One region of the Kribbella sp. NPDC056345 genome, then DNA from elsewhere that is predicted to be linked to it. Evidence: riboswitches for the same ligand, from Rfam matches in the RefSeq annotation. Region 1 holds a riboswitch; each other region holds the start of a gene.
What was found. A riboswitch is a leader RNA that binds a small molecule or an ion and turns the genes downstream of it on or off. The one in region 1 is predicted to bind thiamine pyrophosphate.
Positions count from the first base shown of each region.

Region 2: it holds a riboswitch for thiamine pyrophosphate, as region 1 does, so the genes downstream of both, thiS (sulfur carrier protein ThiS) here and ACFCV3_RS33475 (purine-cytosine permease family protein) in region 1, are expected to answer to the same signal.
Region 3: it holds a riboswitch for thiamine pyrophosphate, as region 1 does, so the genes downstream of both, thiC (phosphomethylpyrimidine synthase ThiC) here and ACFCV3_RS33475 (purine-cytosine permease family protein) in region 1, are expected to answer to the same signal.

Region 1 is NZ_JBHJQQ010000012.1:99,652-102,928, reverse strand. Features, by position in the region: gene ACFCV3_RS33490 (DUF3152 domain-containing protein) at 1-41, shown strand, start outside; gene ACFCV3_RS33485 (hypothetical protein) at 84-890, shown strand; gene ACFCV3_RS33480 (alpha/beta fold hydrolase) at 887-1,549, shown strand; TPP riboswitch at 1,571-1,693, shown strand; gene ACFCV3_RS33475 (purine-cytosine permease family protein) at 1,681-3,015, shown strand; gene ACFCV3_RS33470 (class I SAM-dependent methyltransferase) at 3,066-3,277, shown strand, end outside.
Region 2 is NZ_JBHJQQ010000002.1:572,890-576,166, forward strand. Features, by position in the region: gene ACFCV3_RS08390 (serine hydrolase) at 1-593, shown strand, start outside; gene ACFCV3_RS08395 (RidA family protein) at 586-975, opposite strand; gene ACFCV3_RS08400 (thiazole synthase) at 1,088-1,861, opposite strand; gene thiS (sulfur carrier protein ThiS) at 1,863-2,090, opposite strand; TPP riboswitch at 2,081-2,196, opposite strand; gene ACFCV3_RS08410 (DUF5937 family protein) at 2,200-3,135, opposite strand; gene ACFCV3_RS08415 (hypothetical protein) at 3,143-3,277, opposite strand, start outside.
Region 3 is NZ_JBHJQQ010000002.1:694,482-697,758, reverse strand. Features, by position in the region: gene ACFCV3_RS09015 (SatD family protein) at 1-115, opposite strand, end outside; gene thiC (phosphomethylpyrimidine synthase ThiC) at 375-1,997, opposite strand; TPP riboswitch at 1,990-2,109, opposite strand; gene ACFCV3_RS09005 (lysophospholipid acyltransferase family protein) at 2,140-2,898, shown strand; gene ACFCV3_RS09000 (hypothetical protein) at 3,014-3,277, shown strand, end outside.

The sequences.
Region 1 (3,277 bases):
GCTGCCGGCCGAACGCGTGGCCGACGATCAAGGCCACCTGACCACGTCCCGTGAGAAGCTGAGTCCCCAGGGAGGGAGCAGCGATGTCGTCACAGGACTTCCCGACGTACGGACGTGAGCCGGAGAGCGAGCAGCCGGCCGAGGAGCAGCACTTCGCTCCGCCCACCCCGTACGGCGGTGGCACGTACGCCGGCGGTGGTCAGCCACTGCCGCCCGTTCCCTATGCGCCTGCGCAGCCCTACGGTTCCCAACCGGGTCAGTACGGCGGTCCGCCCACCGACCCCACGCAGCCCCCGAGCTACCGACCAGGGCACCCGTACGGCGCTCCGGTGGATCCGCATCCCGAGGCGTTCCCGACGTACGGGCGTAAGGAGCCGTTCGAGGGCCGTGATCCGCGGGCGGCCAAGGTGCTGCTGCTGGCCACGCTGATCGCGGCGATCTACGGGCTGATGGTGGTGTCGGTCCAGCGGGTCTCGATCCGGGAGATCACCCAGGCACCGGGGTCACCGCTGAACCACCCGCTGCGGACCGACGTGATTGACGCGCTCGGCCAGCTCCTGATCCTTCTGGTCGGCGCTGCGGCGATCGTGCTGTGGGCGAGAGACGTGCTGGCTCGCCGCAAGGCCGCCCGCCAGCCGGAGGCTATCGAGATCGTCGGCGGTGTGCTGGTCGTCGCCTCGCTGGTCCCCCTGTTCATTTGGGTGGGGATGGTGCTGTCGACCGGCCTCGGAGCTGTCGACGCCACGCTGGAGCGGCTGCCGACGGCGTACGCGTGGGGTGGGTTCGGTCTGCTCATCCTCGCGGCCGGGCTGTTCCTCGGCTACCGCGAGCTCAAGCCGGACCTCGACACCGTGGTTCGGGCCGCACCCGGCCGACCGCCCTGGGAGTGAGCGCACCCGTAGTCCTGGTCCCGGGCCTCGGCCTCGGGCCGGAGTCGTACGCACCGACAGTCGAGCACCTCTCGATGCCGTACCGAGTCGTCACACTTCCCGGATACGGCGAACCTGCTGACCACCGCGATGACCTGCACCCGGAGGCCCTCGCCGCACGCCTGGAGCAGAAGGTCCGGGAGCGCTCGGTCCTCGTCGGGCACTCGGCCGGCGCTCAGATCGTGGTGGAGCTGGCGGCCGCCCACCCAGAGCTGGTGCACGCGCTGGTCCTGATCGCGCCGAGCGGTGACGTGAAGTCCGCGAGCTGGCTCGACCTGGGGATGCGATGGCTGGAATCGGCAGCACCGGAGTCCCCGCGGCTGATCCCGGTCCTGGCACCGCAATACGCCCGTACGACGTTCTCTACGATCGCCCGAGCGGCTGCCGCCTGCCGCCGGCACGACCTGGCCGGTGTGATCACCAGAGTCCAGGCGCCGGTCGTGATCATCCGCTGCCGCCATGACCATCTGTCATCAGCCGACTGGGCCGACCGCCTCGCCGGGCTGAGCCACGGTGAGTCACGGACGCTGTCCACCGGGTCACACATGCCGGTGCTGACCAACGGCCCGGAGGTGGCCGCGCTCATCCATCGAGCAGCCGCCGAGCGGCCCACCGATTGAAGCGTTATCGTTGACGCGGTAGCAAACCTCTGCGGGAGCTCGCACCGACATGCGGGCTGAGAGGGCGACTAGACCATCCGGGTCGCCGACCGCCTGAACCTGACCGGGTAATGCCGGCGTAGGGATAAGCGATGACAGACACTGCAATTCGTCCTGCCAACAACGAAGCTCCGCTCGTCCTCACCACGGATGCGCCCAGGACGCTCGGGTTCTTCGACCAGTTCACGCTGTGGGGCAACCTCGGCATCTCGTTGTTCGGCCCGGTGACCGGTGCGCTGGTCGCGGCGTACACGGGGTCGTTGTGGCAAGGCCTGCTCGCGGTGGTCGTCGGCTGCGGGATCGGCGCGCTCGTCCTCGGTGGCGCGGCCGTCTTCGGCTCGCATACCGGTGCGCCGGCCATGGCCTGTCTGCGCGGCATCTTCGGCCGCCGCGGGTCGATGGCGCCGACCGTGCTGAACATCGCGCAGAACATCGGTTGGGCGACGATGGAGATCATCGTGATCTCGCAGGCCGCGGTCGCGGTGACGAGTGAGCGCTGGCGCTGGTTGTTCGTCGTACTGGCCGGCATCATCGCCACCACGATGGCCGTCCGGCCGCTGGGCAGCGTGAAGGTCCTGCGGAAGTTCATGGTCTGGCTGGTATTGATTGCCTCGGTCTACCTTTTCGTCCAGGTGCTCAGCAAGCCGGTGCAGGCGCTGCCGCAGGACGGCGTGTTCGGCTTCTGGCCCGGTGTCGATCTGGCTGCCGCGGGTGTCGTCTCCTTCGCGCCGCTGGCCGCGGACTACACCCGGCACTCACGCAGCAACAAGGCCGCCTTCGCCGGTTCGTCGCTCGGCTACGGCCTGGCCGCGATCCTGTACTACGCCTTGGGCGTGTTCGCGGTCGCGACTCTGCAGACCGACAGCGAAGGCGTGATCACCGCGCTCGTCACCCTGCCGGCCGGTGCGATCGCGTTGTTCGTGCTGCTGGTGGACGAGGTCGACGAGGCCTACGCGAACGTCTACTCGACCACGATGGCTGCCCACAACCTGATCGGTCACGTCGATCGGCGCTGGATCTCGATCGGGATCGGCGTCCTCGCGACCGGCCTCGCGCTGATGGTTGACCTGGGCAACTACACCCAGTTCCTCTACCTGATCGGCTCCGTCTTCATCCCGCTGTTCGCGGTCGCGATCGCCGACTTCTTCCTGGTGAGCAAGATGAACTGGGACGTGTCCAGTACGGCGAAGTTCCGCTGGCAGCCCGCGGTCGCGTGGCTGATCGGCTTCGTCGCCTACCAGCTCGTCAACCCGGGCACGGTCGCCGGCTGGTCGGATTTCTGGGTCGATGTCCAGGGCAAGCTCTTCGGCGGAAACGCGGTACCGGGGTGGCTCGGCGCGACGTACACCAGCATCATCGTCTCGATGGTCGCCGCCGTGGTTCTCGGCCGCATCGGGCGTAAGGAAACGGTCGCGGCCGGATCGTGACCCGCGGACCGGTGGACAACTGACCGGCGGCACGCGGGATACTTGCGCCCATGCTCAACTCCGCACTGCGTAGCCGGGCCGAATACGCCGAACTCGGCGTCGACGGTCTGGCCGCGCGGACTTCGCCCGAGCGGGACGCAGACATCGTCAAGGCCGTCGAGGAACTACTGGACGGCCGGGACTCGGTTCTCGATCTGTGCTGTGGCTACGGCCGGATCTCGCTCCCGCTGCGGCGGGCCGGGAAGACCGTGCGCGCCCTCGA
Region 2 (3,277 bases), on a different contig from region 1:
ATCTCGCCGTGTCGATGATGGCCGTCTCCGACAACGCCGCGGCGGACGCGCTGCTCGACGTGGTCGGCCTCGATCGACTTGCCGAGCTGCTGCAATCCTTCGGCCTGCAACAGACCTGGGTACGGCGGGGGACCGCGGCCAACCTGGTCGACCTGCAACGGCGTACCGGAATGGACGATCCGGACGCGGCCCTCGCCGTACTGGCTGACAACAACCGCGCCACCCCGACCGGGGTCTACGAAGCAGCCAACGCCTCCGCGACCACCCCGTCGGACATGACCCTGCTACTCCGTCGGCTCTGGACCGGTGAACTGCTCTCCGCCGCCCAGACCGACTTCGCGAAGGCGACGATGCAGCGGCAGATCTTCCAGCACCGCCTGGCCTCCGGCTTCCCGCACGACAGCATCCGGGTCGCCGGCAAGACCGGCACGTTCGGCGCCCTCCGCCACGAGGTCGGCGTCGTCACGCTCCCCGCCGGCGACGCCTACGCGGTCGCCGTCTTCACCCTCACCGCCCGCGCCGACTGGCGCCAGCCGCGCGCCGACGCCACCATCGGCCTCGCCGCGCAACTGGCCGTCAACCTGCTCAGATAACGGCGTACGCCTCGATCTCGATCAGAGCATCGGGACGGAACAGCGCCACCACCTGTACGGCGGTGCTGGCCGGCGGATTGGCCGTGTCGACGTACTCATCCCGAACCGTCCGCAAAGCAGGCAGCCCGCCCAGATCGGTCAGGTAGTAGTTCAGCTTCACAACATTCGCCCACGTAGCCCCAGCAGCCTTGAGAGCTGCATCCAGATTGGCAAACACCTGCCGTGTCTGGGCTTCGGCATCACCCTCGCCAACAATGTTGCCCTCAGCATCGAGTGCGACCTGACCGGCGATCGCGACCCACTGCCCAGGACCGGTCACCACATGGCTGTAACCGTTCCCCGGCGCAACCCCCTCCGGACGCGGATACTCCAACTTGCTCATCCATCCTCCATCGAACGGTGATCTCGGACCGGGAGCATAGGCCGGGCGCAGGGCGACGTCCGCTCAATTTCGCCTGGGACCGAAGACCAGGCTGGACTACTCGCGACAACGGCTAGAACGTCGGCAGTCCGGTTGTGGGTGAGGATGCCTGTGCGGAGTGCCAGCGGCGCGGGACTCGGCCGGCCAGCAGGGCGTTGCGGCCGGCGGTGACGGCGTCGCGCATGGCGGCTGCCATTAGCGCTGGTTTCTCCGCGCGGGTGACCGGGGTTGCCAGCATCACCGCGGCGCAGCCGAGCTCCATCGCGAGCGCGGCGTCGCTCGCTGTACCGAGGCCGGCGTCGACGATGACCGGGACGTTCGCACCCTCGACGATCAGGGAGATGTTGTGCGGGTTGCGGATGCCGAGGGCCGAGCCGATCGGCGCGGCCAATGGCATCACGGCCGCGCAGCCCGCCTGCTCGAGACGGCGAGCCAGGATCGGGTCGTCGTTGGTATAGGGGAGCACGGTGAAGCCGTCGGCGACCAGGATGTCCACGGCGTCGAGGAGCTCGACCGGATCGGGGAGCAGCAGGTGGTCGTCGGCAACCACCTCGACCTTGATCAGGTCGGTCCCCAGTGCCTCGCGGGCCAGCCGGGCGGTCAGCACGGCCTCGGCCGCGGTGTGACAGCCGGCAGTGTTCGGCAGGATCTCGATCCCGTGCCGCTTCAGGACGTCGAGCACCGAGCCCTCGTGCCCGGTCCCCAGCCGGCGCATCGCGACCGTGGTCAACTGGGTGCCGGAGGCAATCAATGCCTCTTCCATCACTTCCAGGTTGGCCGAACCGCCGGTACCCATGATGAGCCGCGACGAGTACGTGCGGCCGCCCAGCTCGAAGGGGTCGTCCATGTCAGCCTCCCTGGACCGCGCCGACGATCTCGACCCGGTCACCTGCCGTCAGGATCGTGGCGGCCCACTCGTCGCGGGTCAGCACGCTCTGGTTCACCGCGACTGCGATCCCGGTCTGCCGATCCGACATCTCCCGGACCAGCTCCGCGACCGACATCCCCGGTCCGCTGCTGGTCGCCGTACCGTTCACCCACACCGCGTGCTCATGCGGTGACTCGTCGTACGTCATGAGGTCCTCCCTACGCCGGAATTACCCGATTCAGGTTCAGCGGTCGGCGACGCCTGCTCTGTCGCCCTCTCAGCCCACTCCGGTGCGAGCTCCCGCGGTGCTATCGACTTTAGTTCCCCGTCAGCAATTGGGCCAATTCTGTCGGCCTGTAGAGCACATGCTTACCGGCTCGCTGGGGCTCGACCAGGCCGGTACGGCGGAGCAGTTGCAGGTGCTGGCTGACTGCTGACGGGGTGACCTGGAGCTCGGCGGCCACGTCGGTCGTGGTGCGCGGGTGCGTGAGGAGCTGCAGGATGCGGGCGCGCGCCGTACCGATGAGGTGGGCCAGGTCCTGTGGCGTGGGTGGGGCGACGACGGTCCACAGGTTGGCCTGGCCGCGGGGTGGGTAGCCGAGGAACGGTTCGGCGCCGGGGTCGTACGGGATCACGGCGTGCGGGCCGAACAGGGTCGGCTGCAGGACGAGACCGCGGCCGTCGACCTTCTCCACGCGACTGATTTCGCTCACCTTGTCGACCTTCAAGAGGCCTTGGCTATAAGAGATCGCCGGGCCGAGTTCGTTGAGCATCGCCCCGGTGCCTTGCTGGGTGAGCACATGACCGCGGTACGTGATGTCGGCGGAGAGGATCGTCCGCATGCGATTCCAGTACGGCGCCATGACCGTCTGCCAGTAGTCGTCGAGTGCTGTGGTGACTCGGGCCGGCGTGAGACCTTCGGGCAGCTCGCCGTTGACCGCTGTGAGCTGTCTGGTGAAGGTCTCTTGATCGACTGCCGCTATCAGCGCGAGCTCGTCGGCGAACTGGGTGAGCGGGGAGGTCGGCCGCGGTGTGAGGTAGTCGGGGCTGCCCATGGTGTCGTTGACGAGGTGGCTGAGGACGGTCCAGTCCAGGTCTGCGAGGAGGGGCTGGACGGCACGGATCCACGGCAGCTGCAGCGGGAACCGGCCGGGATCGCGCAGGGCCCGCAGTGAGAGCACTGTCTCGCACGCGGGTGACAGGGCGAACCGGACCTCCTCCAGATCCCGGGACGTCAGTTCGTAGGTCAGCACTCGTTCATTACATCCCGCGGTAGCCCGGACCGCCTCGTTGGGTTGTGTGGTTCTCGGGCCTGTCGTGTCGCGCGATCGGGCCGGTGTCGTCGTCGAGGACCTTGCCGGTGGCCCAGGCGTCGTCGGTGATCGCGTTGCGCGG
Region 3 (3,277 bases), on a different contig from region 1:
ACTTGCGGATCAGCCCGGGCCACCGGGGTCTGCGGTTCAGACTGTTCAATAGCTCGGGTACGAGATCGCCGCTGATTCTGCTGCCGCGCTGATCTACCGTGAGAACGAAGAGCACTGTCCCGCACCTCCTTCCAACGGAGTTAAGGCTACAGTCTTATTCACGCTGAGTGAAGGCAAAAACCTGAATCGGTTCACCCAGTCACTCTCGGTGATCACCCCGCAGGACAGCTGATTCCCCAATTCTCCGCTCAATCGGGCCACTTCGGCATCTCGACACACGCCGGGATTTCACAGCGCGTAAGGCTGAAAAGCCCGGTTTTCGTGCGAAAAGGCCCCCAAAACCGCTTCAGACAGCGGTTTCGGGGGCCGGTGAGTCAGTCGGCCAACGGTAGGTAGAGCTTGCTGTCTCCTGCCTTGAAGGTCTCGGACATCTCGGTGAGGCCGGCCTCGATCGCTTCGGTCGAGGTCAGGCCGTGCTCTTCGGCGTAGGCGCGGATGTCCGCGGTGATCCGCATCGAGCAGAACTTCGGCCCGCACATCGAGCAGAAGTGTGCGGTCTTGGCCGGCTCGGCCGGCAGGGTCTCGTCGTGGTAGGACCGCGCGGTGTCAGGATCCAGCGAGAGGTTGAACTGATCCTCCCAGCGGAACTCGAACCTGGCCGTCGACAACGCGTCGTCCCAGGCCTGTGCGCCCGGATGCCCCTTGGCCAGGTCGGCAGCGTGGGCAGCGATCTTGTAGGTGATCACACCGGTCTTGACGTCATCACGGTCCGGCAGCCCGAGGTGCTCCTTCGGCGTGACGTAGCAGAGCATCGCCGTACCGAGCCAGCCGATCTGGGCCGCACCGATGGCGCTGGTGATGTGGTCGTAGGCCGGTGCCACATCGGTTGCCAACGGCCCCAAGGTGTAGAACGGCGCCTCACCACACAGCTCTTCCTCGAGCCGCACGTTCTCCGCGATCTTGTGCATGGGCACATGTCCCGGGCCCTCGATCATCACCTGTACGTCGTGCTCCCAGGCGATCTTGGTGAGCTCCCCCAGCGTGCGCAGCTCGGCGAACTGGGCGTCGTCGTTCGCATCCGCGATACATCCCGGGCGAAGTCCGTCACCGAGCGAGAACGTCACGTCGTACTCACGCAGGATCTCGCACAGCTCGGCGAAATGCGTGTACAGGAAGGACTCCTGGTGATGCGCGAGGCACCACGCGGCCATGATCGACCCACCGCGCGAGACGATGCCGGTGATCCGCCGCGCGGTCAGCGGCACGTACCGCAGCAGTACGCCGGCGTGCACGGTCATGTAGTCGACGCCCTGCTCGCACTGCTCGATCACCGTCTCGCGGTAGACCTCCCAGTTCAGTGCGGCCGGGTCGCCCTTCACCTTCTCCAGCGCCTGGTAGAGCGGGACCGTCCCAATCGGAACCGGCGAATTCCGCAGGATCCACTCGCGGGTCTCGTGGATGTTCTTGCCGGTGGACAGATCCATCACGGTGTCCGCGCCCCAGCGGGTGGCCCAGACGAGCTTCTCGACCTCGTCCTCGATCGAGCTGCTGACGGCGGAGTTGCCGATGTTCGCGTTCACCTTCACCAGGAACTTCTTGCCGATGATGGTCGGCTCGCTCTCCGGATGCCGGCGGTTGACCGGGATGACGGCCCGGCCGCGGGCCACCTCGGACCGGACGAACTCCGGATCCATGTTCTCCCGCAGCGCGACGTACCGCATCTCCTCGGTGATGGTGCCGGCTCGCGCATGCGCGAGCTGGGTCAGGTTCGCCCGGCCGGCGATCCACTCGCGCCGGAGCGCGGGCAGACCGGCCTGTACGTCGATCTGCGCGGTCGCGTCCGTGTACGGCCCGGACGTGTCGTACAGGTCGAAGTGCTCGCCGTTGGTGAGGTGGACACGACGCGCCGGGACACCCAGCTCGCCGCGATAGATCTTCTCGGAGCCCGAGATCGGGCCGGTGGTGACAGTCGGTCGTACGGTGCCGATGGTTGTCACTTGATGTGCTCCCTACGCCGGAATTACCCGGACAGGTTCGGCGGTCGGCGGCGCCGGATTCCTCCAGCCGCCCTCTCAGCCCACTACGGTGCGAGCTCCCGCGATCTCCAGTTATCGGCAATACCTTAGTAGAGTTCCGACGATGCGCGACTTTGTGTATCCGCCGGTGGTCGGAATCGCCCGTACGGCGTTCAAGGTGCTGGATGTGAACTTCCAGCTCTCCGGGACCGAGAACGTGCCCCGGACCGGCGGTGCCGTGATTGCGCTGAACCACATCAGCTACGTCGACTTCGTTCTCGGCGGGTACGGCGCTCTGCCGAGCAAGCGGCTGGTCCGGTTCATGGCCAAGGAAGTCCTGTTCCGCAACCGCTGGTCCGGTCCGCTGATGCGTGGGATGCACCACGTCCCGGTGGACCGCGGTGCCGGCGCGGCGTCGTACGAGCAAGCCCTGCGGCTGCTGCGCGCCGGTGAGGTGGTCGGCGTGTTCCCGGAGGCGACGATCAGCCGGTCGTTCGAGCTCAAGGAGTTCAAGTCCGGCACGGTCCGGATGGCCGCGGAGGCCGGCGTACCGGTGATTCCGCTGATCCTGTGGGGCACCCAGCGGATGTTCACCAAGGATCACCCGAAGGACTTCTCCCGGCACCGCACGATCGCGATCACGGTCGGTACGCCGATGACCGTGAGCACGGACGACGACCCGGTCGCGGCGACCGCCGTACTGCGCTCGACGATGGCCGAGATGCTCGACGACACCATCCGTGCCTACCCGGAGCAACCGCCCGGTGCCTGGTGGTTGCCGGCCTCGTACGGCGGCTCCGCGCCCACGCCCGAAGAGGCCGACCGGATGGATCGTGAGGAGCTGGCCCGCCGGGCGGAGCGTCGGCAAGAACCGCGTCAATAACGCCGCCTTACCCCGGACAAGGCCTTGACCTCGGCGGTCTGCGACGGTACGAAGGGCACTTGTTGCTGACATGACAGGAACCTCGGGGGTCCCTGTGTTGGGCGGGGGAAGGTTTGTGTTCGATTCACCGGAAGAACTGCGCCTGTTCGAACCCGGGACGCTGCAGGTCGCGCCGCACGTGGCGGAGCACCTCCCGGACGCGGGTGCCTACTTCATCGGCTGGTCCACGCAGGACCTGGACGCCGAGCGGACGCGCGAGGTCGAGGCCGCGGTCAACGGGCGGCGCTGCGCGAACGGCTGGTTCCCGCTGGAGGTGCTGGACAGCATCGGTCACCGCGGCTACTGGCGTGGTCCGCTGACCTACCTGGCCCAGATGACC